Regions from separate parts of the Erwinia sp. GW821-FHT03D09 genome, predicted to be linked through region 1. Evidence: predicted binding sites of a transcription regulator. Region 1 holds the regulator's gene; the other holds the start of a gene.
What was found. The regulator Fur, encoded in region 1, represses iron uptake genes when iron is present. The targets are predictions, from matches to a motif close to ATAATAATGAGAACNACTATCAA.
Positions count from the first base shown of each region.

Region 2: exbB (tol-pal system-associated acyl-CoA thioesterase) is a predicted target of Fur. The motif match lies at 2,913-2,935, and genes of this name have one in related genera.

Region 1 covers NZ_JBWKUK010000009.1:27,282-42,320, reverse strand. The annotation lists gene chiP (chitoporin ChiP) at 1-1,096, shown strand, start outside; gene AC07U6_RS10515 (beta-N-acetylhexosaminidase) at 1,142-3,802, shown strand; partial or broken gene AC07U6_RS10510 (LysR family transcriptional regulator) at 3,810-4,706, opposite strand; gene AC07U6_RS10505 (MFS transporter) at 4,799-5,338, shown strand; gene AC07U6_RS10500 (hypothetical protein) at 5,357-5,821, shown strand; gene AC07U6_RS10495 (hypothetical protein) at 5,782-6,147, shown strand; gene AC07U6_RS10490 (hypothetical protein) at 6,144-6,533, shown strand; gene mtr (tryptophan permease) at 6,650-7,897, shown strand; gene fur (ferric iron uptake transcriptional regulator) at 7,952-8,395, opposite strand; gene fldA (flavodoxin FldA) at 8,791-9,321, opposite strand; gene ybfE (LexA regulated protein) at 9,467-9,748, opposite strand; gene ybfF (esterase) at 9,895-10,659, opposite strand; gene seqA (replication initiation negative regulator SeqA) at 10,922-11,458, shown strand; gene pgm (phosphoglucomutase (alpha-D-glucose-1,6-bisphosphate-dependent)) at 11,483-13,123, shown strand; gene kdpE (two-component system response regulator KdpE) at 13,192-13,875, opposite strand; gene AC07U6_RS10445 (YbfA family protein) at 14,182-14,388, shown strand; gene AC07U6_RS10440 (DUF523 and DUF1722 domain-containing protein) at 14,569-15,039, shown strand, end outside.
Region 2 covers NZ_JBWKUK010000016.1:94,921-109,959, reverse strand. The annotation lists gene AC07U6_RS16665 (AraC family transcriptional regulator) at 1-783, shown strand, start outside; gene AC07U6_RS16660 (DedA family protein) at 796-1,452, opposite strand; gene metC (cystathionine beta-lyase) at 1,567-2,757, opposite strand; gene exbB (tol-pal system-associated acyl-CoA thioesterase) at 3,006-3,740, shown strand; gene exbD (TonB system transport protein ExbD) at 3,746-4,168, shown strand; gene AC07U6_RS16640 (MFS transporter) at 4,927-6,246, opposite strand; gene AC07U6_RS16635 (Csu type fimbrial protein) at 6,393-7,379, opposite strand; gene AC07U6_RS16630 (fimbria/pilus outer membrane usher protein) at 7,376-9,802, opposite strand; gene AC07U6_RS16625 (fimbrial biogenesis chaperone) at 9,806-10,531, opposite strand; gene AC07U6_RS16620 (Csu type fimbrial protein) at 10,557-11,090, opposite strand; gene AC07U6_RS16615 (spore coat protein U domain-containing protein) at 11,105-11,671, opposite strand; gene AC07U6_RS16610 (putative bifunctional diguanylate cyclase/phosphodiesterase) at 12,186-14,309, shown strand; gene AC07U6_RS16605 (aminotransferase-like domain-containing protein) at 14,375-15,039, shown strand, end outside.

The DNA of each region.
Region 1 (15,039 bases):
TTCTAACAAAGGGCCCGGTGCACCGAACGAAATCGGTTTCAGCGATGGCGACAGCCGTTGGGATGAGCCATGGAGCGGTGACAGAAACGGCGTAAGCCTCTATAAAGCTGCGTTAAAAATGAAATACAACAGCAGCTGGCTGCGTACCGGATATCTGCAGCCGAGCGGCCAAACGCTGATGTCGCCGCACTGGAGCCTGCTGCCGGGTACCTATCGCGGGGTAGAAGTAGGGACAGCAAGCCACTTTGCTTCTTTGGGCAATCTGTCCGTTTCTTATATGTGGTCCGATAAATATAAGGCTCCGTGGTATCAGCGTATGTATGACTTCCGCAAGGCAGACGGCATAACGAAACTGAACTACATGCATTCGCTTGGTGCTAAATTTTCTTCGGAAAATAAGTGGCAGCTGGAAGCGGCTGTTGGCCAGGCCGATGGCTATATGGACCAGTTCTTTACTAAAGCCAGTTATGCCGTTCCGCTGCTGGGCAACGATCTGGAAACCAGCTGGCAGTTTTATGGCGCACACGATCGCGAGCACGGCGGTGCAGCAAACGTTAACGATGTCTATTCCGGTCTTGCCTGGCTGCAGGCGCTCACCTTGGGTTATCGCACCGGTCCGTTTAAATTCCGCCTGGAAGGCACCTGGGTCAAAGCTGACGGTAATCAGGGATATTTTCTTCAGCGTATGACCCCGTCCTATGCCAGTTCGAATGGTCGCCTTGATGTCTGGTGGGATTCGCGCTCTGACTGGAATGCCAACGGTGAAAAAGCGGTGTTCGCTGGCGTGATGGTCGAGCTGGATGGCCTTCACCTGCCCGGATGGGAAACGGGCACCTCATTTGCCTGGGGATGGGATGCCAAACCCAGCAGCAACCCGGCATTCGATCAGCATCAACGCGTACGCGAATCGGCGTGGAATCTGGATTTACTCTATACACTTCAGCAGGGTTGGGGCAAAGGGACCCAGTTCAGGCTGCACTACACCCACTACGATAATCACAGCAGTATTCCGAGCTACGAAGGGGGATACGGCAATATGTTTCAGGATGAAAAGGACGTGAAGTTTATCGTCACCGCGCCGTTTACCATTTTTTAAGCGGTGACTGGCGTAATGGATAACCGAACCTCAAAGGGGAACAGGATGAGGCTTATTGCAACAACAATCGCTGCGGCAACGCTGGGGCTGGCAGGGTGTAGTAACGGCGTTAACGACCAGCAAACCGTCCACCGTATCAGCCAGTTTGGCGTCAGCTATCAGGTAACGCAAAATGATGCGGCGGCACACGGTGTGGACTGCGCTGCGCTGGGAGCGGACTGGGCCGCCTGTAACCGCGCCACTATCAGATTGACCAACCCCGGACCGGCAGTGAACAGTAAAAACTGGGCTATCTGGATGAGCAACGTCCACCAGACGATCAAAGTAGACAGTGACCAGTTCCGTATTGTACATATTGTCGGCGATCTCAGTCGCCTGGAGCCGACCAGTAAGTTCAAAGGATTTGCCGCCGGGGAATCCGTTGAGATACCGATTATTAACGAATACTGGCAGCTGTTTATTACCGATATCATGCCGCGTTGGTACGTCACTGCCGGTAAGGCGGAACCGGAGATTATGGTCAGTACCAATACGGAGGATCTGACGACGTTTGTTGAGCCGTTTGGCGATAACTGGAAGCGTTTCGCCGGGGATAAAAATGTCCTGATGACGGCTGAAAGCCGCTTTGCCAAAAATGCGGACGTGAGTTTGCTGCCTGCTGCGGCGCTACGGGCCGAAATTTTTCCGACTCCGTTGAAATCAACCCGCTTAAACGGTAATGCCAATCTCAGCCGGGGTGTGTCGCTCGATTTGGCTGGGTTAAACGCCGATGAGGCCCGCGCCGCCGAGCAGCGTTTTACGCTGATGGGCGTTAAGGTTAATTCTCGCGGTTATCCCGTCTCTACCCGCATCGATTCCCGTGGATTTAGCGACAGCATGGCGGTATCCGGTGCCTATCGTCTGGAAATTCTGCCGAGGGGAGCTAACATCGTGGGCTATGACAGCGCGGGCGTTTACTACGGTCTGATGTCTGTGCTGTCTCTGGTCCCCGCTTCCGGCCCGCAAAAAATCGCTGCGCTGCGGGTGGAAGATGCGCCGCGCTTTGCGTATCGCGGAATGTTCCTGGACGTGGCACGTAACTTCCACAGCAAGCAGGTGGTGCTGAGGCTGCTGGATCAAATGGCGGCGATGAAAATGAATAAGTTCCACTTCCACCTCTCCGACGATGAAGGCTGGCGTATTGAAATCCCTGGCCTGCCGGAGCTGACGGAAACCGGGGCAAAGCGCTGCCACGATCTTAGCGAGCAACAGTGTCTGCTGCCGCAGTTGGGCTCCGGTCCGTTCAGCGACAACAACGGCAGCGGCTACTTTACCCGCAGCGATTACATTGAAATCCTGAAATATGCCAGGGCGCGGAATATTGAAGTGATCCCCGAAATTGATATGCCGGCTCATGCGCGAGCGGCGGTGATCTCTATGGAAGCCCGCTATCAGAGGCTGATGCGCGAAGGCAAGCCGGATGAGGCCGGTGAGTATCGTCTGCGCGATCCCAGCGATACTTCAAATACCACGTCGGTACAGTTTTACGATCGCACCAGCTACCTGAATCCGTGCCTGGATTCATCGCTGCGTTTTGCCGATAAGGTCATCACCGAAATCGATCTGATGCACCAACAGGCTGGCGTGCCGCTGACCACCTGGCATTTTGGTGGAGATGAGGCGAAAAATATCTATCTTGGAGCGGGCTACACCAATATCAGACATCCTGAGGCCGGAAAGGGCATTAAGGATATGAGCAACGAAGACAAGCCATGGGCAAAATCTAAAGTCTGCCAGCGTATTATTAAGGATGGCAAGGTTGAGGACCTGTCACATCTGCCCAGCTATTTTGGCCTGAAGGTCAGCCAGATCGTTGCCGAAAAAGGTATTGGCGGCATGCAGGCGTGGCAGGACGGTCTTAAGGATGCTAAAGCCGCGAGCGATTTTGCCACTCAGCACGTTCGGGTGAACTTCTGGGATACGCTGTTCTGGGGCGGAGCCTCCAGCGTCAACGACTGGGCCAATAAGGGATATCAGGTGGTGATCTCCAACCCGGATTATGTCTATCTGGACTTCCCTGCAGAGGTTAACCCGCTGGAGCGCGGTTACTACTGGGGTACTCGCTACAACGATGAACGTAAGATCTTTAGCTTCGCGCCGGATAACCTGCCGCAGAATGCTGAAACCTCGGTTGACCGTGACGGCAATACATTTGATACCAAATCAGAACAGCCGTGGCCGGGTGCTTACGGTCTGTCTGCACAGCTGTGGAGCGAAACGGTTCGTACCGACGGCCAGGTTGAGTCGATGATTTTTCCACGGGTATTGGCGGTAGCCGAACGCAGCTGGCACCGCGCCGCGTGGGAGCAGGATTACCAGCAGGGAAGGGAGTATCAAGGGGGTAAAACGCACCACGTTGACCAGCAGGCCCTGCATCGCGACTGGCAACGCTTTGCTAACCTGCTGGGGCAGCGTGAACTGGCCAGGCTCGACAAGGCCGGTATTGCCTGGCGCCTGCCGCAGCCGGGTGCGGTAATTGTCGATAGCTATCTGCAGGCAAATACCGCGCTACCGGGGATTCTGGTGGAATATTCCATCGATGAGGGGCGCAGCTGGCAGCGCTACAGCGACAGCCATCGCCCACTAATTAACGGGGAAGTCTGGGTGCGCACCAGTAGCGCTGACGGCAAGCGCTTCAGCCGTACAGAACACGTTATGCCTCTGTAGATCTGATCTAACCCGGCTGCATCGGTAATTTCTGCGAAAGAAAATCGATAAACAGCCGGGTTTTTCGCTGCATTTCCCCCTGTCCGGCAAACACGGCACTGACCGGTTGATTCGGCAGCTGCCACTCTTTACACAGATGCTGTAGCCTGCCTGCGGCAATATCTTCACGGACCAGCCATTCCGGCAGCACCGCGACACCCATTCCGGTCAGTGCCATCTGACGAACGATTTGTGCGGAGTTGGCGGTATAAGCGGCATCGGACTTCAGTTCGGACAAACGATTATTTGCTCCACGAAAGGTCCAGCGGCCGGGATGAGCCAGGTTGCTGTTGTGTATCCACGGCATGGCGGAAACCTCCTGCAGATCCTACGGACGAAAGCGTTTTACCAGAGAAGGTGAAGCCACCAGTAAAATGGCATAGTCTGCCAGCCTGCGGCTTTTTAGCGATGAGTCGCGCAGCGCCCCCAGCCGTATCGCCACATCCAGCTTATTACTCACCAAATCATCAAGAGAAGCCCCGACGCTGTAGTTCAGTTTCAGCAGGGGATGGCGCTGGCAGAATTCGCCGACCAGCGGCATCAGGAACTGCTGGCCATACTCCCACGTTGAGGTAATGCGGAGTTCCCCGGAGAGGGAGTGATGCTCTGTGGTGACTCGCGCGACCGCCCGGTCAATATCAGCGAAAATCAGCTTAAAATCCTGATAAAACTGCTGCCCGTGGCCGGTAAGGGCCAGGCTTCGCGTGTTGCGCACCAGCAGTGTGACGCCAGGCAGCTGTTCCAGACTTTTGATATGCAGGCTGACCATCGCGCGGCTTAAGCCGAGATTGCTGGCGGCCCGGGTAAAGCTGCCGCTGTCAACAATGGCAAAAAACGTGTGGATCTTATCAAGATGGGCGTGCATGGGATTATTCAGTTTAATCAAACAATCATTTAAATTTATGCGTCTTTATTTGTCAGGTCAACCGCCGCTATGCTTCGCGTGGAGGTATGACAATGCACTATGGTTATCGGGTCGCGGCCATCTTTCTGCTCGGCTTTTTTATTGATTGTATTAATATTTTTATGTCGGCGATTGCGCTGCCGTCAATTGCGGCGCAGATGTCCTTGGCGACGGAGTCCATCAGCTGGGTGGCCAATGGTTATATTCTGGGGCTGACGCTGATCGTGCCGCTGAGCGGCTGGCTGGCTTCGCGCTTTGGCGCCCGGCAGACTATCGTCGCCTCAATGCTGATCTCCAGCATCGCCGCGCTGGGCTGCGCGCAGGCCGACTCCTTCAACACACTGGTTGTGTGGCGTTTTATCCAGGGCGCGGGCGGCGGGCTGCTGATCCCGGTAGGGCAGGCGTTAACCTTTAATTTATTTCAGGGGCGGCAGCGCGCCGCTATTTCGACGCTGATCATGTGCGTGGCGCTGATTGCCCCCGCGCTGTCCCCTCTGTTGGGAGGCATGCTGGTGGATGTGTTTTCCTGGCGCTGGATCTTCTACAGCAATATTCCTTTCAGCCTGCTTGCGGCGCTGCTGGCGGCGATATAGATACGACTACAGGCAACGGTGCGTACACGCGCAGATATCACCGGAATTATTCTGGTCTGTGGCGCTTTGGGTACTCTGTTGAGGAGCCTGTCGCTGTTTAGCGAGCAGCATGCTTTACCACAGGCTGCATTATGGCTGGGCGTTTCTTTACTGCTGGCGTGGGGCTATGTACAGCATTACCGCCGCCAACCAACGGCTATTCTCGATCTCAGCCTGCTGCACAATCATCAGCTGAATCTGTCCATCGCCGTTTACTACGCCGTACCGGGCGTGTTTACGGGCGTTAATTTGCTCAATATTTTCTATCTGCAGCAGGTTTTGCATTTCAGCGCCGGGCATACCGGTAGCTTTATGCTGCTTTACGGCGCCGGCGCGCTGGTGGCGATGCTGGTGGCCGGGCGGATTTATTATCGGGTAGGCGACCCCGCTTATTCAGCTGCGGTATGTTGCTGCATAGTGGCGGCATTGCGCTGTTATCTTTAGTCAGTGATACAAGCAGCAGTGGGATACTGTGTGCGGCCTATCTGCTGATGGGGAGCGGTGGCGGGATTGCTGCAAACTGTGCGCAGACCACGGCCTTGATTGAGCTGAACGAGCAGCAAATGAGCCGGGGGAGTACGCTGTGGAATATTAACCGGCAGCTGACGTTCAGCCTCGGCACTGCGTTATTTACGCTGCTGCTGGCGGTGCTGAGCCATTATTTTCCTGGTGAACAGGCGTGGCATCTGGCATTTATTATTGCGGCCATTAGCGGTTTGCTTCCGCTGTGGCTGATTTATCAACGACGTTTTCATAAGGAAATCCAATGATCGATCTCACTAACAAAGCATCACAGAGCGTCATTGTTCTGCATCAGCTGATTGAGGCTGTCTTTCACGGTGACGGCAGCAAGACTGCCGAGCTGCTGACCCATTTTGCCGATGACTTTGTAATGATTACCCCAACAGGTAAAAGCCTGGTGCTGGCAGAGGTTGAGGCCTTATTCAACCGCTTAACCGGCGCGCGCCAGGGAATGATGATCAGCATTGAGCAGTGCAACGTTATTTCGCAGCGGGGGAATGAAGTGATTATTCAGTATCACGAGCTGCAACAGCAGCAGGATAATCATTCGCATCGTATTTCGCTGGCGGTGATTAACTGTGCAACCCAACCGCCACGCTGGCGCTATCTGCAGGAAACCATGGTAATAAACTGAATACTGTACTAGTTCACGGGTTCGGGCTGGTGTAGAATGTGCGGCGTTAATGCCGCTCATCCAGTGAATAATTCCGGTTATGGCGGCGAGTTTCCTATTTTTGCTAAGGATTAGTCATGGATTCACCGGTTTCCACCGCCCGCCCGCCTTCTACACTCTGGGGAACGCTAATTATTAGCGGCACGATTATCGGTGCCGGGATGTTCTCGTTACCGGTGGTGATGTCCGGTGCATGGTTTCTCTGGTCATCAGCATTACTGATTGTCACCTGGTTCTGCATGCTGCTTTCCGGGCTGCTGTTTTTGGAGGCCAGCCTGCATTACCCTGCCGGGTCCAGCTTTGACACGATCACTCGCGATCTGTTGGGACGGGGCTGGAATCTGATTAACGGTCTGTCTGTCGCCTTTGTTCTGGGGATACTGACCTATGCCTATATCTCCGCCAGCGGAGCGATTATTCAGCACACGCTGAGCCAGCTCTCACTGCCGGTTTCTGCCCGTAGTGCCGGTTTCGCCTTTACGCTTCTGGTGGCGGTGTTTATCTGGCTGGGCACGGCAATGGTCAGTCGTATGACGCTGATTTTTCTCGGTGCGAAAGTCATTACGTTTTTGATTATCTTTGGCGGACTGCTATGGCATATCGAACCGGTGAAACTGCTGGACAGTCATGGGGAGGAAAGCCATTACCTTCGCTATCTGTGGATGGTGATCCCATTCTGCCTTGCGTCATTTGGCTATCACGGTAATATCGCCGGGCTGGTCAGTTACTATCAGAAGAACGGTAGCCGGGTTTGTCGCTGTCTGGTATTCGGCACGCTGCTGGCGCTGATCATCTACTTTATCTGGATTATTGGCACGATGGGCAATATCCCGCGCCATGAATTCAAAGCGATTGCAGCACAGGGTGGAAATATCGACGTGCTGGTCGCCGCACTTTCGGGTGTGCTGCACAGCCCCCATCTGAATCTGCTGCTGGATATCTTCTCGAACTTTGCCGTCGCCTGTTCATTCCTTGGCGTTAGTCTGGGGTTCTTCGACTACCTTGCCGATCTGTTTAAGTTTGATCGTACAGCCTTCGGTCGGTTAAAAACGACGGTGGTCACCTTTATTCTGCCGCTGACGGCGGCGATGATCTGGCCAAACGGCTTTCTTGTGGCGATTGGTTATGCCGGGCTGGCGGCTACACTTTGGGCCGTGATTACCCCTGCAATGCTGGCGCGAAAGGCCAGGCAGCGTTTTACTACCGCAGCCTGGCAGGTAAGAGGGGGAACGGCACCAATCGTACTGGTGCTGATCTTCGGCGCGGTGAATGCGCTGGTTTCTCTACTTTCGTACTGGAACGTCCTGCCGGTCTATGCCGGATAACAGGCAAAAAAAACCGGTGGATGGCCACCGGTTTCATACTGATTTCAGAATGGATTACTCGTCGTGCAGCGTATCGTCTTCGCGGCAGTCGCCCTTAGAGCAATGGCCATAGAGGTACAGACTGTGATTGCTCAGTTTGATCCCGTGGCGAGTCGCGATTTCACGCTGACGTGCTTCGATATATTCGTCGCGGAACTCAATAACTTTGCCGCAGTCCAGGCAGATCAGATGATCGTGGTGGTGCTGCTGAGTCAGTTCGAAAACGGATTTACCGCCTTCAAAGTTATGACGGGTAACGATCCCTGCGTCATCAAACTGGTTGAGCACGCGGTACACCGTGGCTAAACCGATTTCTTCGCCCATATCAATCAGGCGCTTATACAAGTCTTCCGCACTGACGTGATGGCCTTCTGGTTCCTGAAGCACTTCCAGAATTTTCAGTCGTGGAAGCGTGACTTTCAGGCCGGCCTTCTTTAATGCGGTATTGTTGTCAGTCATGCGGATATTGTCCTGTTACTTTGCTAGTCACTTAGTGGCTGAAAAGCCCTGAACATCGGTTGACGCTAGAGTTGGATGCGTCACAGTATAGAACTCATACATCGAAATGAAAACAACAAGGAATGCCTGAAGCCACTGTTGGATGTAAGGATTAATGTCATTACGTCCAGTGAGGCCTGCGTCCAAATCTTACAAAGTTAACATTTCGCTCTATTTCATCCCATCGCACAACGATCATAAAAGATCGTTAAAGGGATGCTGGAGGATGAGAAAGCGGATAACCGATGGGGTTATTGTACATTTTTACAGGTGGTATTTACAAATACGTATCTATTACTTCTATAGGAAAAACCATTGGCCTGATGTGAGGTGTCTCTCACATCAGGCCGTTTGGCTCAGGCTTCGATGATTTCTTTCAGCTGAAGCTCATCAAAAATCTGCTTAACCCACTTATCAACGCGTTCGTTGGTCAGTTCAGGCTGACGGTCTTCGTCAATCGCCAGACCCAGGAAGTGGTTGTCATCGGCCAGGCCTTTAGAGGCTTCGAAATTGTAGCCTTCAGTCGGCCACTGACCCACCAGAATTGCGCCGTTTGGCTCAATGATGTCGCGGATGGTACCCATCGCATCGCAGAAATATTCAGAATAGTCTTCCTGATCGCCACAGCCGAACAGGGCGACCAGTTTTCCGTTGAAGTCGATCTCTTCCAGCGTAGGGAAAAAGTCATCCCAGTCACACTGGGCTTCTCCGTAGTACCAGGTAGGAATGCCCAGCAGCAGAATGTCGAAGGCTTCAAGGTCTTCTTTGCTGCTTTTGGCAATATCACGAACTTCTGCAACGTCTTTACCCAGCTGCTTCTGGATCATCTTTGCAATGTTTTCCGTATTGCCCGTATCGCTGCCAAAGAAAATGCCTACGATTGCCATGAGTTTAATAACCTCTTGAATCTTAATGATATGGTGACTGCCAAAATTTTTGCAGATAGCCGTAATAATAGCAGACCGCCGTCAACGGATAAACGAGTAATCCTGCGGCATTTGTCACTTTGTGCGTTGAGCACACGCGGTGCAATCAGGACTGCAGGTGTTTTAACTGGTTTAGCAGCATCTCTTCAATCAGCTCACTGCGGCTCATATTGCGCGCTTCGGCCAGCTGGTTCAGTGCGTCAACGGCTTCACTGTTCATTTTCAGCTCGACGCGCTTAAGCCCGCGAACTTTATCGCGCTTAAGCTGATTACGTTTATTGATTCGCAGCTGCTCATCACGCGTCAGCGGATTAGTTTTCGGTCGTCCCGGGCGACGTTCATCTGCGAACAGATCGATCGTTGTGCGGTCCGTGTTCTCTTTTGCCATAGATTAGTGATACTGAAAGGCTGGATTTCTGATGTGTCAGGCCGTTATCCGCCGTAAAAATCACCAGCGGAAAAATGTCAGCGCGCATCATACCCCAGTGAAAGTGATGACGACAATGTTTTAACAACATAGGGAAATAATTGTTTTTACAGCACAAAAAATCGACGAATTGCGCGTAAAACTGCATCAGGTTTTTCAGCGTGAACCCAGTGGCCGGCCCCGGCCACAACATAGGCCCGCGCCTGCGGGAACTGTGCCAGCAGCGCGTCACGATATTCATCGGCCAGATAGGGGGAACGCTCACCGCGAATGAACAGCGCAGGATGCGGCCAGGCAGGCACTGGCTGCCAGCCAATAATCTGGTCGTAGCACTGATACAGCACAGATACATTAAAACGCCATTCACCTTCGTGGAAAGATTTTAACAGAAACTGGATCACGCCCTCTTCCGTCAATGTCTGACGCATTAGCGCTGCGGCCTGACTACGCGAGGTGATGCCAGCATGGGTAACTGCCTGGAGCGCGGCGAAGATATCATCATGATGGCGGGTGGAGTAGGCGACTGGTGCCATATCAATCACCACCAGTCCTGCCACGCGGTCCGGTGCCAGTGCGGTTAACATCATGGCGATTTTGCCGCCCATTGAATGACCGATAACGCCGAAACGCTCAATGCCCAGTCCGTCTAGCGTTTCCAACACATCCTGCGCCATCAGCGCGTAGTTCATTTCGTTCGAGCGTGGCGACAGGCCATGATTGCGCACATCAATCTGAACCAAACGGCGGCGGTGCTTGAGGTCACGAGCGAGGATACCGAGGTTATCAAGGCTACCAAAAAGCCCGTGGATCAGCACCAGAGGCAGATCGTCTGTTGCGGATTGTTCAGATTGCAGGCGGACATTCAAATTCATAGCAAAGTTCTTACAGTTGGAACGAAGGCTTAGGGTATCATGGATTTTACATTTTCTGCCGGGGGTAGCACAGGCGCTGCCAACGATCTTTTTACGGCAAATTCTGACTTTTGCTGGCAAAGAGGGCTTAGGCTACACCCGGGCTGGGTTTAACTTTATAATCCTGAAGTTAGGATACGAGTTCCAGAAAGCCGACGATCCTGAAGATCGTATCTGTTTTTACGCTCGATTCTGATAGAAGCAACAACCGTACTGGATAAAGATGAAAACGATAGAAGTCGACGAAGAGCTATACCGCTATATTGCCAGCCATACTCAGCATATTGGGGAAAGCGCATCGGACATTTTACGCCGTATGCTGAAGTTCACTGCGGGGCAGACTGCGCCAGCGGCACCCGTTGCCCAGGCGGCTAAAGAGCCCGCTGTTGTGAAATCTGAACCTCGCCCGCAGGACCGCGTTCGCGCCGTGCGTGAGCTGCTGCTTTCTGACGAATATGCCGAGCAGAAGAAAGTGGTGAACAGGTTTATGCTGATTTTATCGACTTTATACACCCTGGACGCCAAAGCCTTTGGCGATGCCACCGAGTCGCTGCATGGCCGCACGCGCGTCTATTTCGCGGGCAACCAGCAGACGCTGACTCAGAATGGTACGCATACCAAGCCGCAGCATATTCCGGGCACCCCTTACTGGGTGATCACCAACACCAATACCGGCCGTAAGCGCAGCATGGTGGAACATATCATGTTATCGATGCAGTTCCCGGCGGAACTGACCGAGAAAGTTTGCGGTACCCTTTAACCGAAGCGTCAGGGAGAAGCGCCAATGGCCAATCACCCCCGTGCCGGGCAGCCAGCCCGGCAGAGCGATTTAATTAACGTTGCACAGTTAACATCGCAGTACTACGTCTTGCAGCCTGAACTGGGTAATGCTGAACATGCAGTAAAATTCGGTACCTCAGGTCATCGCGGTAGCGCGGGTCGTCACAGTTTCAATGAAACGCATATCCTGGCTATTGCCCAGGCGATTGCCGAAGAACGTAAAAAGAACGGCGTGACCGGCCCCTGCTACGTCGGTAAGGACACCCACGCGCTGTCTGAGCCGGCGATTATCTCGGTTCTTGAAGTGCTGGCGGCAAACGGTGTGGATGTGATTGTGCAGCAGGATAATGGCTATACGCCGACCCCTGCGATTTCGAACGCCATCCTTGAGCATAATAAAGCCGGAGCGGTACTGGCGGACGGCATTGTGATTACGCCTTCCCACAACCCACCGGAAGATGGCGGTATCAAGTACAACCCACCAAACGGTGGGCCAGCGGATACCAACGTCACCAAAGTGGTGGAAGATCGTGCCAACGCCTTAATTAAGGACGGTCTGAAAGACGTTAAACGTATTTCTCTGGATCGGGCATGGGCCAGCGGCTATCTGAAAGAGCAGGATCTGATCCAGCCGTATATTGAAGGCCTTGCGCAGATCGTTGATATCCCGGCAATTCAGAAAGCAGGCCTGAAAATTGGCGTCGATCCGCTGGGTGGCTCCGGTATCGCCTACTGGCAGCGCATCGCTGAGTTCTACAAACTCGATCTGACCATCGTAAACGACGCCGTCGATCAGACCTTCCGCTTTATGCACCTGGATAAAGATGGCGTGATCCGTATGGATTGCTCATCCGAATGTGCCATGGCGGGTCTGCTGGCGCTGCGCGACAAATTCGATCTGGCGTTTGCCAACGATCCGGATTATGACCGCCACGGTATCGTAACGCCTGACGGGCTGATGAATCCTAACCACTATCTGGCGGTTGCGGTGAACTATCTGTTCCAGCATCGTCCGCAGTGGGGCAAAGATGTTGCAGTTGGCAAAACGTTGGTGTCCAGCGCAATGATCGACCGTGTGGTTGACGATATCGGCCGTAAGCTGGTGGAAGTTCCGGTGGGCTTTAAGTGGTTCGTTGACGGTCTGTTTGACGGCACCTTCGGATTCGGCGGTGAAGAGAGCGCGGGGGCATCCTTCCTGCGTTTCGACGGCACTCCATGGTCAACCGACAAAGACGGTATCATCATGTGCCTGCTGGCGGCAGAAATCACCGCCGTTACCGGCAAGAACCCGCAGCAGCACTACAATGAACTGGCCGCGCGTTTCGGTGCGCCAAGCTACAACCGTATCCAGGCAGCGGCAACGTCTGCTCAGAAAGCCGCGCTGTCGAAGCTTTCCCCGGAAATGGTGAGTGCGGACACGCTGGCAGGCGATCCGATCACCGATCGCCTGACTGCCGCGCCGGGCAACGGAGCCTCCATTGGTGGCCTGAAAGTGATGACCAAAAACGGCTGGTTTGCCGCGCGTCCTTCCGGTACAGAAGATGCTTATAAAATCTACTGTGAAAGTTTCCTCGGTGCCGAGCATCGCGAGAAGATAGAGAAAGAAGCAGTAGAGATCGTCAGTACGGTGTTGAAAAACGCCTGACCCTGACATTATCTTTGCGGTAAAAATGACAAGGCCATTCACTGGATGGCCTTTTTTGTTGCCGTGATTCAGGGAATAAAGCGATAGCCAACGCCAGTCTCCGTCAGCAGATGCTGTGGTTGGGCAGGATCGCGCTCCAGTTTCTGCCGGAGGTGCCCCATATAGATCCGCAGGTAGTGGCTGTGTTCAACCGCGTTTGGTCCCCAGACCTGGACGAGCAGCTGGCGCTGGGTCATCACTTTGCCGGGATGATTCAGCAGGCTGACCAGCAGACGAAATTCAATCGGCGTCAGATGCAAATCGCTGCCATCGCGGGTGACCCGCCGGGCGGCAATATCGACGCTGACCTCGCCAAAGGTAATTTGTGCCTGTTCACTGCTGCTGCTGGAACTCGGACGGTGGCGCAGGGCAACGCGCACTCTCGCCAGTAGTTCGCCCACGCCGAAAGGTTTCGTCAGGAAATCATCCGCACCGGCATCCAGCGCGTTGATTTTGTCCTGCTCGTCGCTGCGGGCTGACAGGACAATTACCGGCATACTGCTCCACTGACGCACCTCGCGAATAAACTGAATGCCGTCGCCATCCGGCAACCCGAGATCGAGGATCGCCATTTCAGGTTTACGTGTAGCGGCCTCAATCAGCCCGCGGCTGAGCGTGTCGGCATCAACAACGCGAAAGCCTTCGCCTTCAAGTGCCACGCGCAGAAAACGGCGGATCTCTTTTTCATCTTCAACGATCAGAATAGTGGTCAAGGTTCCTCCGCACCGGCAGCCAGAGAGCTTTGCCGGGAAACGTCATTATGGCGATGGCGGCTAATTTAGCAAAAGAAGATGCGGTTCGCCCACCGCAGTTTTGCTGGAGGATATTTGTTAACGAATAGTTCTTATTAACGGCTTTATTAAGCCTTAATTAACCTTTTGGTAACAAAATTACAATTCGGGCAAAAGCAGAACAATTTTTCGTCAAAAAAGTGGTCCGATCAGTAGTAAAATTACATTAAAGGCGGTATTATTTTGTTCAGATTACAGACAATCTTTTAGCCGATTTGAGGAGGACGTATGAATCTTTATCACTCTTATTCAACTACGCGGATTTTCATGCGTCGTGCAGCGGTAGTACTTGCCGGTGTGCTCGCGCTGCCGGTTATGCTGTTCCGCGCCGACCGTGCCCGCTTTTACAGTTATCTGCATCGGGTTTGGGTCAAAACCAGCGATAAGCCCGTCTGGCTGGCCGAGGCCGAATCGGTCTGCTGCGACTTTTATTAAGCCTGGCTCTGATACTACAGATCTAAAGCTAACCCACGACTTCAATTCATTTTTCTGTTTATTATCCCGCCGGAGTGCGGGATTTTTTTGCGCTAATTTCAACAATTGAGGTTTTAAGAGAAAAAATAGCGAAAATAATCTACACTCAAATTTGTACAATAATTTTTTGGTTGTATAGATATGAGTAAAAAAATTCCTGTTGGCATCAGTACCTGCCTGCTCGGTGAGCGGGTAAGATTCGATGGTGGGCATAAGCGTTCTGTTTTTGCGGCAGAAGAGCTGGCCCCTTATCTTCACTGCGAATCGATCTGCCCGGAAATGGCGATTGGCCTGCCTGCTCCCCGACCCGCACTGCGTTTGACTCAGGGCGAAGAGGGCGTCGGCATTTTCACCCGCGAGCTGATGGCACAGCTGCCGTGGCTGCCGGTGGAAGAAGACGGACGGCTGCACGATCCCATCCTGCGCGAAAATTTTGTTGCACGGGTTTACGCGCTGCATGAGTTTAATCAGCTGTGGGCGGGCGGTCTGACCCGTGCAAAGCTGATGGACTTTCACAGTCGTTATAAACTGTTGCTGCTGGCCCATTCACAGCCAAAATACCGGGAAATCGGTCCGTTCGTGGCCAAAATGGATCGTTGGGAATCGCTGGAT
Region 2 (15,039 bases), on a different contig from region 1:
AGACACATGTCGCGCACTCCGGTGATGCATCAGCCAGCGATTGTGATCCTTTTTCAGGGACAAAAAACCGGCTACCTGGGTAACAGCGTATTCAGCTGCGACGCCAATAAATACCTGATGCTGACCGTTCCGCTGCCGTTTGAATGCGAAACATTTGCCACCCCGGAAGCGCCTCTGGCCGGCATGATGCTGCGGGTCGATCCGTTGAAGCTGCAGGATCTGCTGATGGATATTGGTGATGACGATGCTTTCCATCCTGAGCCAAAAACCTGCGGTATTCACTCCGCGCTGCTGACGGAAGAGATGCTCTACGCCACCGAACGCCTGCTGGATATGATGAACAATCCGCGTGACGCGCGCGTGCTGGGTCCACAGCTGGTGCGTGAGATCCTCTACTATGTATTGCGGGGGCCGTGCGGTGGGGCGCTATTGGCATTGGTCAGCCGACAAACGCAGTTCAGCCAGATTGCCCGCGCACTGTGGCGCATTGAACATCATTTCACCGATAACCTGAGCGTTCACCTGCTGGCAGCGGAGGCCAACATGAGCGTTTCGGCGTTTCATCATAACTTCAAGGCGGTGACCAGCACCTCGCCGTTGCAGTACCTGAAAAGATACCGCCTGCATCAGGCGCGCATGATGATGCTGCAGGAAGGGATGAAGGCCAGCGTGGCGGCCATGAAAGTGGGATATGAAAGCGCCTCGCAGTTCTCGCGCGAGTTCAAACGCTACTTTGGCGTGACGCCGGGGGAAGAGATGACGCGGATGCGGCAGCCGGGGTAAAACCGGCCCGGATTAGCGAGCCTTTTTACGCCTCAGAACCAGCACCACGCTACCGGTAAGCCCCGCACAAAGCAGCACCAGCGGCAGAATCATCAGAATCGCCATGACCTGATCTTCATGGCGTTTGATAAACGGCACCTGGCTGATGCCATAGCCGAGCGTTACCAGAATCGTTACCCACAGCAGTCCGCTGAGCCAGTTAAACAGCTGGAAACGGCCGTTTTTCAGCCCGGAAATACCGGCCATGGTGGGGAGAATGGTTCGCACAAAGGCGAGGAAGCGGCCAACCAGCAGCGCCAGCAGCCCGTGGCGGTTAAACAGATTCCACGCCCTCTGGTGATACTGTGCAGGAAGGTGCAGCAGCCAGCCTTTCACCAGCCGGGTATTACCCAGCCAGCGGCCCTGCAAATAGCTCAGCCAGCAGCCAATACTGGCAGCGGCAGTCAGGATCAGCATGGTGGGAATAAACGCCATAACGCCTTTGGCGACCATGGCACCGGCCAGCAGCAGCAGGCTGTCGCCGGGGAGGAATGAAGCCGGAAGCAAACCATTTTCAAGCAGCAACGTGATAAACATAATCCCGTAAACAACCCAAATTACATCCGGATTGGCCAGCGCGGTAAAATCCTGATGCCAGAGCGCCTGAACAATCTCGTGTAAAACACCCATTCGTTATCCCGTTAACTACAGCTATGTCCCTATAGTACTCGCAAATCGTGCCAGATATTTTGATCAAAGGCGCGAACAGTGCGCCTTATTGATAATTTGTTGAAGTAGTGGAAATTATTGTCTAAGTCTGTCGAAGCCTGCTCGCAGATCCTCGATCAGATCGTCAACGTGCTCCAGTCCGATATGTACCCGAACCAGCGTGCCGCTAAAATCCACTCCGCCTGCGGGGCGGATAGCCGCCAGTTCTTCAGGCTGATTGGCGAGGATCAGCGACTCGTAGCCACCCCAGGAGTAGGCCATGCTGAAGTGGTTGAAGTTATCAAGGTAATGCGCCAGCCGTTCACTGCTCAGGCGTTCTTTCAGCACAAAGGAGAACAGGCCGCTGCAGCCGCTGAAATCTCGCTTCCAGAATTCATGGCCTTTGCACTGCGGCAGCGCCGGATGATTCACCCGCTCAACTTCATCACGATCTGCCAGCCACTGTGCAACCTGAATGCTGCTCTCCTGATGCTGACGCAGGCGCACGGCCAGCGTACGTAGCCCGCGGCTGGTGACATAGGCGGTATCGGCATCGACCATCTGGCCCATCAGATAGGAGTTTTCGCGCAGCTGCGCCCAGCAGCGCTCATTGGCCACGGCGGTGCCGATCATCGCATCCGAGTGGCCAACCAGATACTTGGTCGCTGCCTGGATGGAGATATCTACACCGACATCCAGCGCGCGGAACAGGATACCGGCGCCCCAGGTATTATCGACCATAATAATGGCATCCGGTGCTTTGCTGCGCACCGCCGCTACGATTGAGGGAATATCCTGCACTTCCATGGTGATGGAGGCCGGCGACTCAAGGAACACCACGCGGGTGTTGGGCTGCACCAAATCGGCGATCTCAGCCCCGATGCAGTGATCGAACCAGGTGGTGCTGACGTTCAGCTTGCTGAGGATTTTGGTGCAAAAGTCCTGAGTGGGTTCGTAAACGCTGCCGCTCATCAGCACGTTATCACCGGCGTTTACAAAGGCCAGAATAGCGTTAGCGACGGCTGCAGCACCGCACGGATACAGCACGCAGCCCGCACCACCTTCCAGTTCAGTCATCGCATCCTGCAGTGAAAAATGGGTGAGGGTACCCCGGCGGCCATAAAACAGTTCGCCATTCGCGCGCCCGGCCGTGGCGCGTTTCTTATCGGCTACGGTGTCAAAAACCAGAGAAGAAGCGCGCTGGATCACGCTGTTCACCGATCCCTGGGTGTATCGTTTGCTGCGTCCGGCGGCCACCAGGGCCGTTTCGATCTTTTTACTGGTCATTAAAACGGTCTCTTTATTCAGTTATGGTTTTACGTTAACACGGCTACCTCTCCTGAGGTATTCGGCCTGCAGGTAAGTGATAAAATTTCACTGTGAGCGCCATCACATCCGCAAATGAGAAAAAAAGTGTTCAAAAAATGTCTTATAGGGTGTAAATAGTAATGAGAACTACTATCAATTCCTAACGGGTTTGGTATGATCTGGCCTGAATTTTTTCGCTATCAGCAATTAGATGTTGGAGACACAGCGTGACAAATGATTTGATGCAGATGGACCTTTCCGTCTGGGGCATGTACCAGCATGCAGACATCGTGGTTAAAGCCGTAATGATTGGACTGTTATTGGCATCCGTTGTCACCTGGGCCATCTTCTTTAGCAAAACAATCGAATTGAGTTCCGCACGCAGACGTCTGAAGCGCGAGCAGCAGCAGCTGGCAACCGTACGTTCGCTGGATGAAGCATCAAAAATCAGCGCCGGTTTCACCGATCAGAGCCTCAGCGCATTGCTGATTAAAGAAGCTGAAAACGAGCTGGAGCTTTCTGCCGGTACCGATGATAACAACGGGATCAAAGAGCGCACCGGCTTCCGTCTTGAGCGCCGCATTGCCGCCTTCAGCCGTCACGCCGGTCGCGGTAACGGTTACCTCGCGACTATCGGTGCGATTGCGCCATTCGTGGGTCTCTTCGGTACCGTATGGGGCATCATGAACAGCTTTATCGGTATTGCGAAAACTCAGACAACCAACCTGGCCGTTGTGGCACCGGGCATCGCGGAAGCGCTGCTGGCCACTGCGATTGGTCTGGTTGCGGCAATTCCTGCGGTTGTTATCTACAACGTCTTTGCCCGTATGATTGCCAGCTATAAAGCCTCCCTGGGCGATGTGGCTGCACAGGTTCTGCTGCTGCAAAGCCGCGATCTTGACCTCGCCGCTAGCGAAGGTTCTCACCGCGTTCAGTCAGCGCAGAAACTGCGGGTAGGTTAAGCGTTATGGCAATGCGATTAAACGAAGATCTCGATAGCAACGGTGAAATGCACGAAATCAACGTGACGCCGTTTATCGACGTGATGTTAGTGCTGCTGATTATCTTTATGGTCGCCGCGCCGCTTGCTACCGTTGACGTTCGCGTCAATCTGCCGGCCTCAACCAGTACCCCGCAGCCTCGCCCGGAAAAACCGGTTTATCTGTCGATTAAGGCCGACAACCAGCTGTTTATCGGTAATGATGCGGTATCGGAAGAGACGCTGGTGGATGCGTTGATTAAGCAGACCGAAGGCAAGAAAGATACCACTATCTTCTTCCAGGCCGATAAGTCAGTGAGTTACGAAACGCTGATGGGCGTGATGGATAAGCTGCGTCAGGCGGGTTATCTGAAAATTGGCCTGATGGGCATGGAAACCGTGTCGAAATAACCGGGTAACGGTTGCCGATTTAAGGGCTGCCGTTTCGGGTGATGTTTCTCCGGTTTAAAATAAAACCGCTGTCTTTCAGATAGCGTTTTTTTTATGTGTGCCGCAGGTGGCAGGTGGGTTCGGTGTCCGGTGAGCGGCCTCTGCGGCGGTTGGGCGGTCCTCGCGCCACGCGTTGCGTGGTGCCCTCGGCTCCGGCAGCGGGTCTTGCGGATCGGCCCGGAGCGGGCGTCCTGCCCGCGCCAGGCCTTAGCCCAGCATCCCTGCTGGTCTATCCGGCCCCGCCGCCTGCGCCTCAGCGCTGCGGATTACCCAACCGCCGCAGAGGCTGCTCCCCCGCATAAACCGTGCTCGCTTCTTGCCAGCTGCCATTTTTTGTATTCGCTCATTTCTTCTTTTCACCTGGTATCTCCGGCCCCGCCGCCTGCGCCTCAGCGCTGCGTATTGACTAATTACCGCAGAAGCAGCTTCCCCGGTTAAATCATGCTCGCTTAGGTCGTGGTCATCGCAAAGGCAACACGAACAGAGCAAAGCAGACGGGCTGTCTCCGCTCATCCGGCAATCCGCAGCGCTGAACGGAGAGAGGAAGCCCGGATTCGGGCGCATGGACGCGGCCGAAAGGCACAGCCGCGCAGGACGCGCGTCTGTGCCGGTCCGTGAGGCTGACGAGCGGAGTGATGGCACCGCGAAGCGGCGCGAGGACCGCCGGATGAGCGGAGACAGCCCGTAGGCGTGAGTACCGAATGGCCAGCCGACCCCAGCTAAACCGGAATCGCCGGCTCTGACAACCGCCGAACCTGATACTGCTTAACCAGCCGCTTAATAATCAGCGTCCCGACCAGGCCACACACTGCCGCCACGGTCAGCCATACGCCCGGCATCGCCTTGTCGCCGGTGGCATGAATCAGATAACTGCACACCGCCGGCGTAAAGCCGCCAAACAGCGCCGTAGCCAGGCTGTAAGCCAGCGAAAACCCGGTTGCGCGCACCTCGGCAGGCATCACCTCGGCCAGATACACCACCATCGCACCGTTATAACTGCCGTAAAGGAACGACAGCCACAGCTCCGCCTCCAGCAGATGAGCAAAACTCGGTGAACCGACCAGCCAGTGCAGCACCGGCCACGCGGTCAAAATCATCAGGACGGTAAACAGCAGCAGCAGCGGGCGGCGGCCAAAACGATCGGAGGCGGCACCCATGACCGGCAGCCAGAACAGATTGGAAATACCGATGCACAGCGTCACCAGAAAACTCTGCTTATCGCTCATCATCAGCACCGTCTTGCCAAACGTCGGCGTAAACGCGGTGATCATATAAAACATCACGGTGGTGGTGACCACCATCAGCATACCCGCCAGCACCAGCGCCCAGTTGCGCGCCACCGAGCGGGTAATCTGCCCCATGGTGGGATGATGTTTACGCTGGCTGAAGGCTTCCGTCTCTTCCAGAGCACGGCGTATCCAGAACAGGAACGGCACAATCATGCAGCCAATGACAAACGGAATACGCCAGCCCCATTCGCTGACCTGGCCTTTATCCAGCAGATGATTCAGGCCCAGCCCGAGCAGCGCGGCGAAGATCACCGCAATTTGCTGGCTGCCTGACTGCCAGCTGACGTAGAACCCTTTTTTACCTTTAGGCGCAATCTCGGAGAGATACACCGACACGCCGCCCAGCTCCACCCCGGCGGAAAAGCCCTGCAGTAAACGCCCCAGCAGGATCAGTACCGGTGCTGCCATCCCCAACGTGGCATAGCCCGGCGTCAGCGCAATGGTCAGCGTGCCGATAGCCATCAGCCCCAGCGTTAACAGCAGCCCTTTACGGCGGCCCTGGCGGTCGATATAGGAACCGAGAATAATCGCCCCCAGCGGACGCATCAGGAACCCGGCGCCGAAGGTCATCAGCGTCAGCATCAGTGAAGCGAAGGGATCGTCGCCGGGAAAGAAGGTTTTGGCGATGGCGGTGGCGTAGTAGCCAAACACCATAAAATCGTACATTTCGAGGAAGTTACCGCTGGTAACGTTAAAAATCGTTCTGGCACCGCCCTGCCGCGATGAAGTGCTGACTGTCTCAGGGATCATGGGGACATCCTTATTGTAATTTCCCCCGTTTTAGCCTGCCGGTAACGGTATTAATGTGATACACATCACCGTTACCGGGCACAGGATATTTACTTTGGTAACAAATAATTAACAATGCACATGATGATTAAAATCTGCACATTAATTTAAAACGCAACATCGACGGACACCGAATCCAGATAGCTCCCCGCCGGCTGCGGTGTCTGGGTACTGATAATCAGTGCGCGATAGTTGAAGGTTTTGGTTAAGCCATCGGTACTGGTGACGCTGGCCGTGCTGCTGTCAACGCGATCGGTGCCGGTCGGGCCCCAGTAGGTGGTGCCGGTGGTGCCTTTATAAATCTGGTAGGCCAGCCGGTTACTGCCGGAAGCCATATAGCGCTGGGTGCCCACGGGATAGCCGCCGTTGGTAATGCCCACGGTGTAGGTACTGCCTTTGGTGCAGATCACATTCAGTGACTGGCTGACCGTCTGGAAGTTGGCGGGCAGCGGCGCGCTACCGAAGTTAATGCCCGGCGCGGTAATAGTGGTGCAGTCGCGCGTGACGGTCATATTCAGCGTAATCGGTAGAGATAAGGTACCCTGCTGGCGGTTGCCCAGCACACAGAAATTGCCAATGCCAATAGCGGTACAGATGTCATAGGTAAATGTCACCGTCAGCAGCACTGTATAGTTACCAGCTGCCACCACCGCGCCGGGCATCTGGTGTACATACAGCGGGATCGGAAAGCGATATCCATTTAACAGCCCGGCGAGGTCCAGCAGGGTACTGCGTGGAATAATCACTCCCGTGCCGCCCAGCGTGGCCACCGATGTGCAGTTGGCGTCGGTACACACCTGCAGCGGTATACGATCGGTGCCCAGCCCAAGCGCCGCCTGGGTTGTACTGGATGAGAAGGTCGCAGCCGTCAGTCTGACGGTGATATTGTCGTTGCCCAGCAACGTTAATACCCCGGCACCACAATCGACAGTGTAGGTGCCATTCAGCGTGGTTTGCGCGGTGGTGACCGCAAACGAGGTCATGGTACCAAAGCTGGCCGTCGCACTTGTCGGGCTAAGGGTACAGGCCGCCTGCGCCAGCCACGATCCGCTCATCAGCAGAATAAAGGTCAGGAATAATAAAACTCGTTTCATGGTGTAGTTCCTGAAGGGGACGACAGCGGGCAAACCAGCGGACCATAGGTCACCAGCGTGTCCGGCATTTCTTTCGGCAGGGTGAGTTCCGTCTCGCAGGTGCTGCCGTCCGGCGTTCTGGCGCGAATCGAGTTACGCTGCTCAAGGTTATCCATCCACACGATGCCATCCCAGCCGACTACTTCCGCCGGTGGAGCGGTACGGATAATTGCGGTCCCCACCGGCAGCGGCTGGCCGTGTTGATCGTTGATAATGACGCTGGCGGCGCGCAGCTGCTTGATTTCCATATCCAGCATATAGCCACTCTGGCGCTTCACCGCCACGCGTTTTTCCACATCTGCGCTACCCAGGTTAGCGGGCAGGTCGAGCGTGTCGATATCATATTTAGCGGCATAGTTTGAGGTCACGCGCGGCACCAGCAAGTACCCTTTATTATTGGTCTTGCCCTGTAACTGGTTCTCGAAGCGTACGCCAACATTCGGGTAGCCCGTTTTCACCAGTACAAAGGAGTCGGTCACCTGATTGGCGGCAAACAGCTGGCCGTCCATCAGCACCAGCGAGCCGTTAACCTGGCCCCACTTGGTCATGTATTCATCGTCACCGTAGAAGCCGCCGGACGTTTCCACCTGCTGGTTACGCCAGCGCAGGCTGCCCTGGCGGTAGTCGCCACTGCTGCTCTGATTCGCCCATGAGGCATCCCAGGCGAAGCCGCCGTCGCTCGGCATCGCGCGGGAGACAAACAGGCGCTGGGAATTTTTGCCCTCAGCATCGCGTTCTATACTGGTCCCGCCGCTGATCAGGCTGCTGAACGGCACGCTGAGCGAAATGGCACCCGCCCAGTTTTCCGCCTGATCGTCCCGGCTCGCGGAGACATAAATGCTGCTGCCACCCCACAGTCCGCGGCTCCAGGTCAGGTTGATTAGCCGGGTACGATCGCCGTTGCCGCTGGTTATGTCGATCAGCGCGGCACCCAGGCTGCCGTATTGATCGAGCGACAGGCTGGCGCTGTACTGAGCACTGCGCCGGCTCAGCGTGTAGTATTCCTGGTCGGCATTGTTCCACGTTTCGCCATTGTCGCGGTCACCGTACAGCGCGAGGTTGCCATAGCCGCTGGATCGTAGCGTTTGCTGCATGCCTACGGAAAACAGGCCCGTACTGTACTGATAGCCCCAGCTGTACTGATTACCGCTTTGCCCCATCATCTGGCTCTGGCTGACGGAGCCGTTGACCACGCCCAGCGAACCGACCCGCAACTGACCGCCTCCCCCCAGCTGTGCCAGTGACTCGGCCGTTTCGGCATGGCTCTCCAGAGTTAACCAGTCGGTTAAGCCATAGCGGTAAGAGCCGCTGGCGGTCAGCGGGCCGTAGTCAAAGTTTTCCAGGCCGTAATTCTCGCGCAGCGCCCCGGTAGAAACCGCATAGTCCGACAGGCCGCTCTGCAGGAGATTACTGGCGACGTAAAACGGCAGGGTGGTGGTCACCTGGCGTCCCTGAGCATCGGTGGTCACCACCACCGCGCTGCCCGCGCCGCTAACGAACGGCAGATTGGTCATTGACCAGGGTCCAGGCTGCACGCTGTTGCTGCTGGTACGGTAACCGTTGACAAACAGATCGACGGTGGACGGCACGGCGGCCTGGCCCGAGAACGAGGGAAGGGGGTAAGTAATTAAATCGGGTCGCAGCGAGAAGTCACGCGCCAGCTGAATGCCGCCGACGCGCACGCTGCTGCTCCACGCCAGGGAATCGGTCACCAGATCGCCCACCCGCAGGGTCAGCGCATTATCTTCATTCTGATTCGACCACCAGGTGTCATAGCGGGTATAGGTATTGCCCAGATCGGTGTCGCCGGACAGCTGGCGCTGTAAAATGCCGCTGTTGGAAAACTGCCCCCAGCCACCAAACAGACGCAGCTCGTTCCAGGCCGAAAGACGACTGCCGCCGCTGTCGGTCTGGCTGCCGTAAACATTGTAATTGAACAGCGCACCCGCGCTGCTGAGGCCGTCAATGCGGGGGCCGTTTTGGATGGCTTTACCGAATGTTTGCTGCGGTAGCCACTCCGGCGGCACCGTCAGCAGCAGGCGCTGCCCATGACGGTCATACTCGGCCTTGACGTTTTCCATCGCCGAGACGTCCATCATCGTCGAGTTAATCTTCGAGCTGGGGATGCCTGCCTTCATTAAATCGCCGGCGCGCATCACATAGTGATCGCCCTGGAACTGAACGCTGACTACCTCACCGGTATCGTAGCCGTTTAACATCAGCCCCAGCATCCAGCTTTGTGCCTCGCCCGCAGGAGCCGGCGCCGTCGGCGGCGGCGGCAGTGCGTTCCAGGTTTCGGCACCGGCGAACAGCGGCAGCAGGCAGCCGCTCAGGCCGATAATAGCCAGCTTCAGGGGAGTTGACGCCACGAAGTCAATCTTCATCGGTTAGCGTGAACTGCGGCCGCGCCAGACGGTTTTATCACTCAATTGCGCACTCAGTTCAGCATTCGCCGCTGCCGAAAAACTGAGGGGGAAAGTATTGCTCGAATGCGGTAAAACGTAGCCGAGCAGGCTGTCGGAAACGCTGCGCCCGCCGAGCGAGACGTGGCTCAGGCGGGCGTGCCCGCTACCGCTGTTGGTAATTTCGAGCGCCTGATGGCCATCTTTGTTAACCAGCTTCCATGCCAGCTGCGGTTTGCTGCTGGTGACGCTGGCACCGTTACCGTAAATGAACAGCGGCACGGTATAGCGCATCTGGAAATTCAGCCCGGCCTGATTTTGCGATGTGTTTTGCGCCTGCGGCGACGGGAGCTCGTCAATCAGAATGCGGAATGCCGTTTCTTCACCGGCAGGGACCGGCGTTTGTTTCACCAGGCGAATCAGCTGTTTTTTTCCGGGCTCAATCCGCACCATTGGCGGGCTGGCCAGCACCTGCTGCTGAGTTTGATACTGGTCCTGGCCGTCCTTCTGCTGCCAGAGGAACACGCGAACCTGCATCAGCGTGGTGCTGTCCCCACGGTTTTCCATCCACAGCTCGGTGGCTTTCTCATCGCTCGCAATTTTCGGGTCGATCGGCCACAAAAGCACCGAGTTTGCCGCCCAGCTGTTAAAAGCAACAAAAGAGACTAAAAGCAGAAAGCCGAATCCGGTGATGCGCGAGTGTTTCATAATGAGCGTTTCCTTTCTTTGAAATAAATCACCAGTTTAACGTTACCGTTAACGTATCGGTGTAGGTGCCGGCCCGGTTAACCCGTGGGATCTGCGCCAGGCCATAAATTGGCAACGTAATATTGCTTGCATTGTTGTAAGTAACGGTCAGAGCCGTATTTAGCGGGATTGCCGCGGTATGTGCGGCGTTGGTATACAGGGCGTAGGGCACGACGTCGGTATTATTCGCGATCTTCATATTGCGGCTGCCGTTGGCGTAATTAAGGCCACCGTTGATGCTCATCGTCAGCGTGGTATCCGGCGTGCAGGCCAGAATGATGGTGGTATTGTTGGCAAAGACCGCGCTAGCCGTTGTCGCAGTAGAGTTGATGCCGGGTAGCGTTCCGAAATTGAGCGTACCTATCGCGCTCGGATTCGTACCGGAAATCACGCAGCCGTTAACGATGCTGGCTTTCACCTCAACGGCGACGGGATTTGGCATTGACCACCCGCTGCTGCTGAGCAGCAGCGGAGTGAGTAAGTGCCAGCAGAACGTCAATGAATGGATGCGATCCTGCACCATACTTTTGCCAACTATCAGTAGTTTACGGCTACATTGATCGTATCGACATAAACCCCGACGGGGACGAGGGCGCTGTTGTTGCCGTCGATTTTACCGTAGATGGTGTAGTTATCGCCGTAGGTCTGATCGGCAGTTCCCAGCGGAGTGACGGTGGTGTTATTGACAATCGGCGTGGTGGACGCCGCAGAAGGGTAAAGGCCATAAACCACGCCGCGCGTTGCATCGGTAGCGCGGATCAGGTAGCGCGCACCGGTCGTCGGAGCGGTGCCGAACACGGTGGTGGGCGCGGTGTTCAGGCTGCCGGTAATTTGCAGATTATAGTCTTCACCGGCGGTACAGCGGACGAAAATACCGGCCCCCTGCGACCCGCTAACCGCGGCCTGTAATGAACCGAAGGTGGCAACCTGGCTACCGAAGTTAAGTGAACCGAAGTTGGCGTTGGTGGTGGCCGGTTGTCCGTTGACCAGACAGCCGGCGGTTAAGGTCAGTGTTGCCTCAATGGTCCCGGTGGTTGCAGCAATCCCCGAGGTGGCCACACCCATACTCAGACCACAGCCCAGCAGAAAAAGCTTTATTTTCATAACCATTCCTTAATGATTAGAGTGAGTAAAGAACTTTTTCGCCTGATGAAATGCCACGGCAGCAACGCTAAACGCAGCAAAGGTAAGGGAAAAATAACCAAACTATGACTGAAGCGTACTTCGGTCATATTATGTTACCTGTCTTAACAGGTTAAATTATTTGAATTAACTATAGGCAGGTGTTTTCGCGGTGTGAAGCCTCTTAATGAAAAAAAATTATATTTCGGCGACGAAGTTTATTAATGGACGATCCTTTTGAGTTTGGCGTGGGGAAAAGAATTTCAAGAATATTCTTACCATCAACTAGGCGAAATTTTGAGGTGATGCTATTTTCACTCTCAAGGAGAGGAAGATTAATAAACTTTATAAATTATAGGGAAATTTGCATGGTTAAATCAGCCTCTTTAATCATTTTCATCCCGTAACGGCGGCTGGATCCCAAAATCGATTCGGGGCCAGCACCGCTGAGTACGGGGAGACTTACGCCCTGACACACAGCTCCCGAGATCGTCACATGTTAATGAGCTCCTACAACCAGCTGCTGGTTATCATCTCGTTTATCGTCGCCTTTCTGGCCTCCTATACCGCGCTGGACATGGCCGGACGGGTCGCCACCGCCAGCGGCAAGGTAGCTCGGCTCTGGCTGTTCGGTGGTGGCTTCGCCATGGGCGTTGGCATCTGGTCAATGCATTTTATCGGCATGCTGGCGATGAGCCTGCCGGTGGTGATGAGCTATGACGCCACTCTGACCATCGTGTCGATGGTGATTGCCGTCGCGGCATCGATCTTCGCGCTGTGGACGGTGTGCTACGGTGAACTTCCCTGGTATCGGCTAAGCGTGGGCGCGGTGATTATGGGCAGCGGTGTGGTGGCGATGCACTACACCGGCATGGCCGCGCTGATGGTACAGCCGGGTATCGTCTGGCACTGGGGTTGGATAGTGCTGTCGGTACTGATCGCGCTGGTGGCCTCCGGAGCCGGGCTGTGGCTGGCCTTCCATCTGCGGCAGGGAACCGGTCGCCTGACGCTGATGCGCGGCGGTGCGTCGCTGATTATGGGGATTGCGATTGCCGGAATGCACTACACCGGCATGGCGGCGGCCAGCTTCCCGATGGGCAGCCACGCGACGCATATGGGAGTCAACAGCAACTGGCTGGCGGTGCTGGTGGTGGTGGTCACGCTGTCGATTCTCGGTATTACCCTGCTGGTTTCCATGCTGGATGCCCGCCTGCAGGCGCGGACTTCACTGCTGGCAACCTCACTGGCAGAAGCCAACCGCGAACTGGCCCAGCTGGCGCTGCACGACAACCTCACGCGGCTACCTAACCGTATCCTGCTGGAGGACCGGCTCGATCAGGCAATCAATAAAGCCACGCGGGAAAACTCGAAGTTTGCCCTGATGTTTATGGATCTGGACGGTTTCAAAGGCGTTAACGATGCCTTCGGTCACCATATCGGCGACAGCCTGCTGATTGCCGTTACCGAGCGGATGAAGTCGCTACTGCTTGGGCATCACACGCTGGCACGTCTGGGCGGCGACGAATTTGTTTTGCTAATGGAGATCGAGGACCCGAACGATGCAGCGGTAGTGGCCGGTGCGCTGGCGAAAAGCATTGAGCAGCCGTTCGATATCTCCCGCTACGAGCTGCAGGTGTCGCTCAGTATCGGCGTGGCCGTCTTCCCGGGGGATGGGGTTGATGAGCGGGAACTGATGTTTAACGCCGATGCGGCGATGTATTACACCAAGAACAAAGGGGGTAATGGCTTCAGCTTTTTCCAGCCCTCAATAAACATCATTGCGCAGAACCAGCGCCAGCTAATCAACGATCTGTGGATGGCACAGGACAACGACGAACTGCGCTTATTCTACCAGCCAAAATTCCGTGCGCCGGACGGACCGGTGGTGGGCTTTGAGGCGCTGCTGCGTTGGCAGCACCCGCAGCGCGGGCTGCTGACGCCAGACGTTTTCCTGCCGCTGGCGGAAAAAACCGGGCTGATTATCAGTATCGGCAACTGGGTGATCGATGAAGCCTGCCGGCAACTGCGTGTATGGCATCTACAGGGCAACACCCGCTGGTCGGTGGCGGTGAACCTGTCGGCGTTACAGTTTGAGCAAACCGGACTTGTTGAAACGGTGATCAAAGCATTGTCCACCCATCAGATCCCCGCGGAGCAGCTGACGCTGGAGGTGACTGAAACCACGGCGATGCGCAATCCGGATGAAAGCATTCGCATCCTTACTCAGCTGACCGAACTGGGGGTGAAGGCCTCTATCGATGATTTCGGCACCGGCTACTCCAGCCTGCTTTACCTTAAGCGGCTCCCGGCCAGCGAGCTGAAAATCGATCGCGCCTTTGTGAAAGAGCTGCAGGAACAGACCGAAGACGCCACCATTGTTTCCGCCATTGTGGCGCTGGCGCAAACTCTGAACCTGAAGGTGGTGGCGGAAGGGGTAGAAACGCCGGAACAACAGCAGTTCCTGACCAGTCTCGGCTGCAATACCCTGCAGGGCTATCTTCTGGGGCGGCCTCTGGCGGCGGATAAAGTGCCTGAGCTGGCTGACTTTTTCACCGCCGATAAAGCAACAGGGGTTGCAGAGAGCACTCCGGAACAGCCAAAGGCCGCCGATGTCGGATGATTGTACTGTGCTCAACGGCTGACCTATAATAGTTCACTTTTTGATGACAATGGCCTGTAACAGTCGTGGCAAAATATGAACAGCTGGTGACTCAAATCCGCCAGCAAATTGAGACGGAAATCTGGCTGCCCGGTGAAAAACTTCCCTCACTGAGGGAGCAGGTCAGCCTGAGCGGCGTCAGCCTGATGACAGTGATGCACGCCTATCAGGTGCTGGAAAGCCAGGGATGGATTATCTCGCGCCCGCAGTCGGGCTACTATGTTGCGCCGCGCGCCGAATTTCTCAGCCAGCTGGTCAGCCATCAAAAGCTGCAGCTGGCCGAGTCGGTGGACATCAATGCGTTTATCTTCGATGTGCTACAGGCCTGCCGCGATCCGCATATCGTCCCCTTTGGTTCAGCCTTTCCCGACCCGGAACTGTTCCCCCAGCGCCAGCTGATGCGGGCGTTGACCACCGTATCCCACAGCATGAAGCCGGTGGATGCCCTGCACAACCTGCCGCCGGGCAACGAAGCGCTGCGCAAAACCCTTGCCCAGCGCTATGCCCTTCAGGGGGTGCAGGTTTCGCCGGATGAAATCGTTATTACCAACGGGGCGATGGAAGCGCTCAACCTCAGCCTGCAGGCGGTAACCGAGCCGGGCGACTGGGTGGCGATTGAAAACCCATCGTTCTACGGTGCGCTGCAGGCAATAGAACGGCTGAAGCTGAAAACGGTGGCGATTGCGACCGA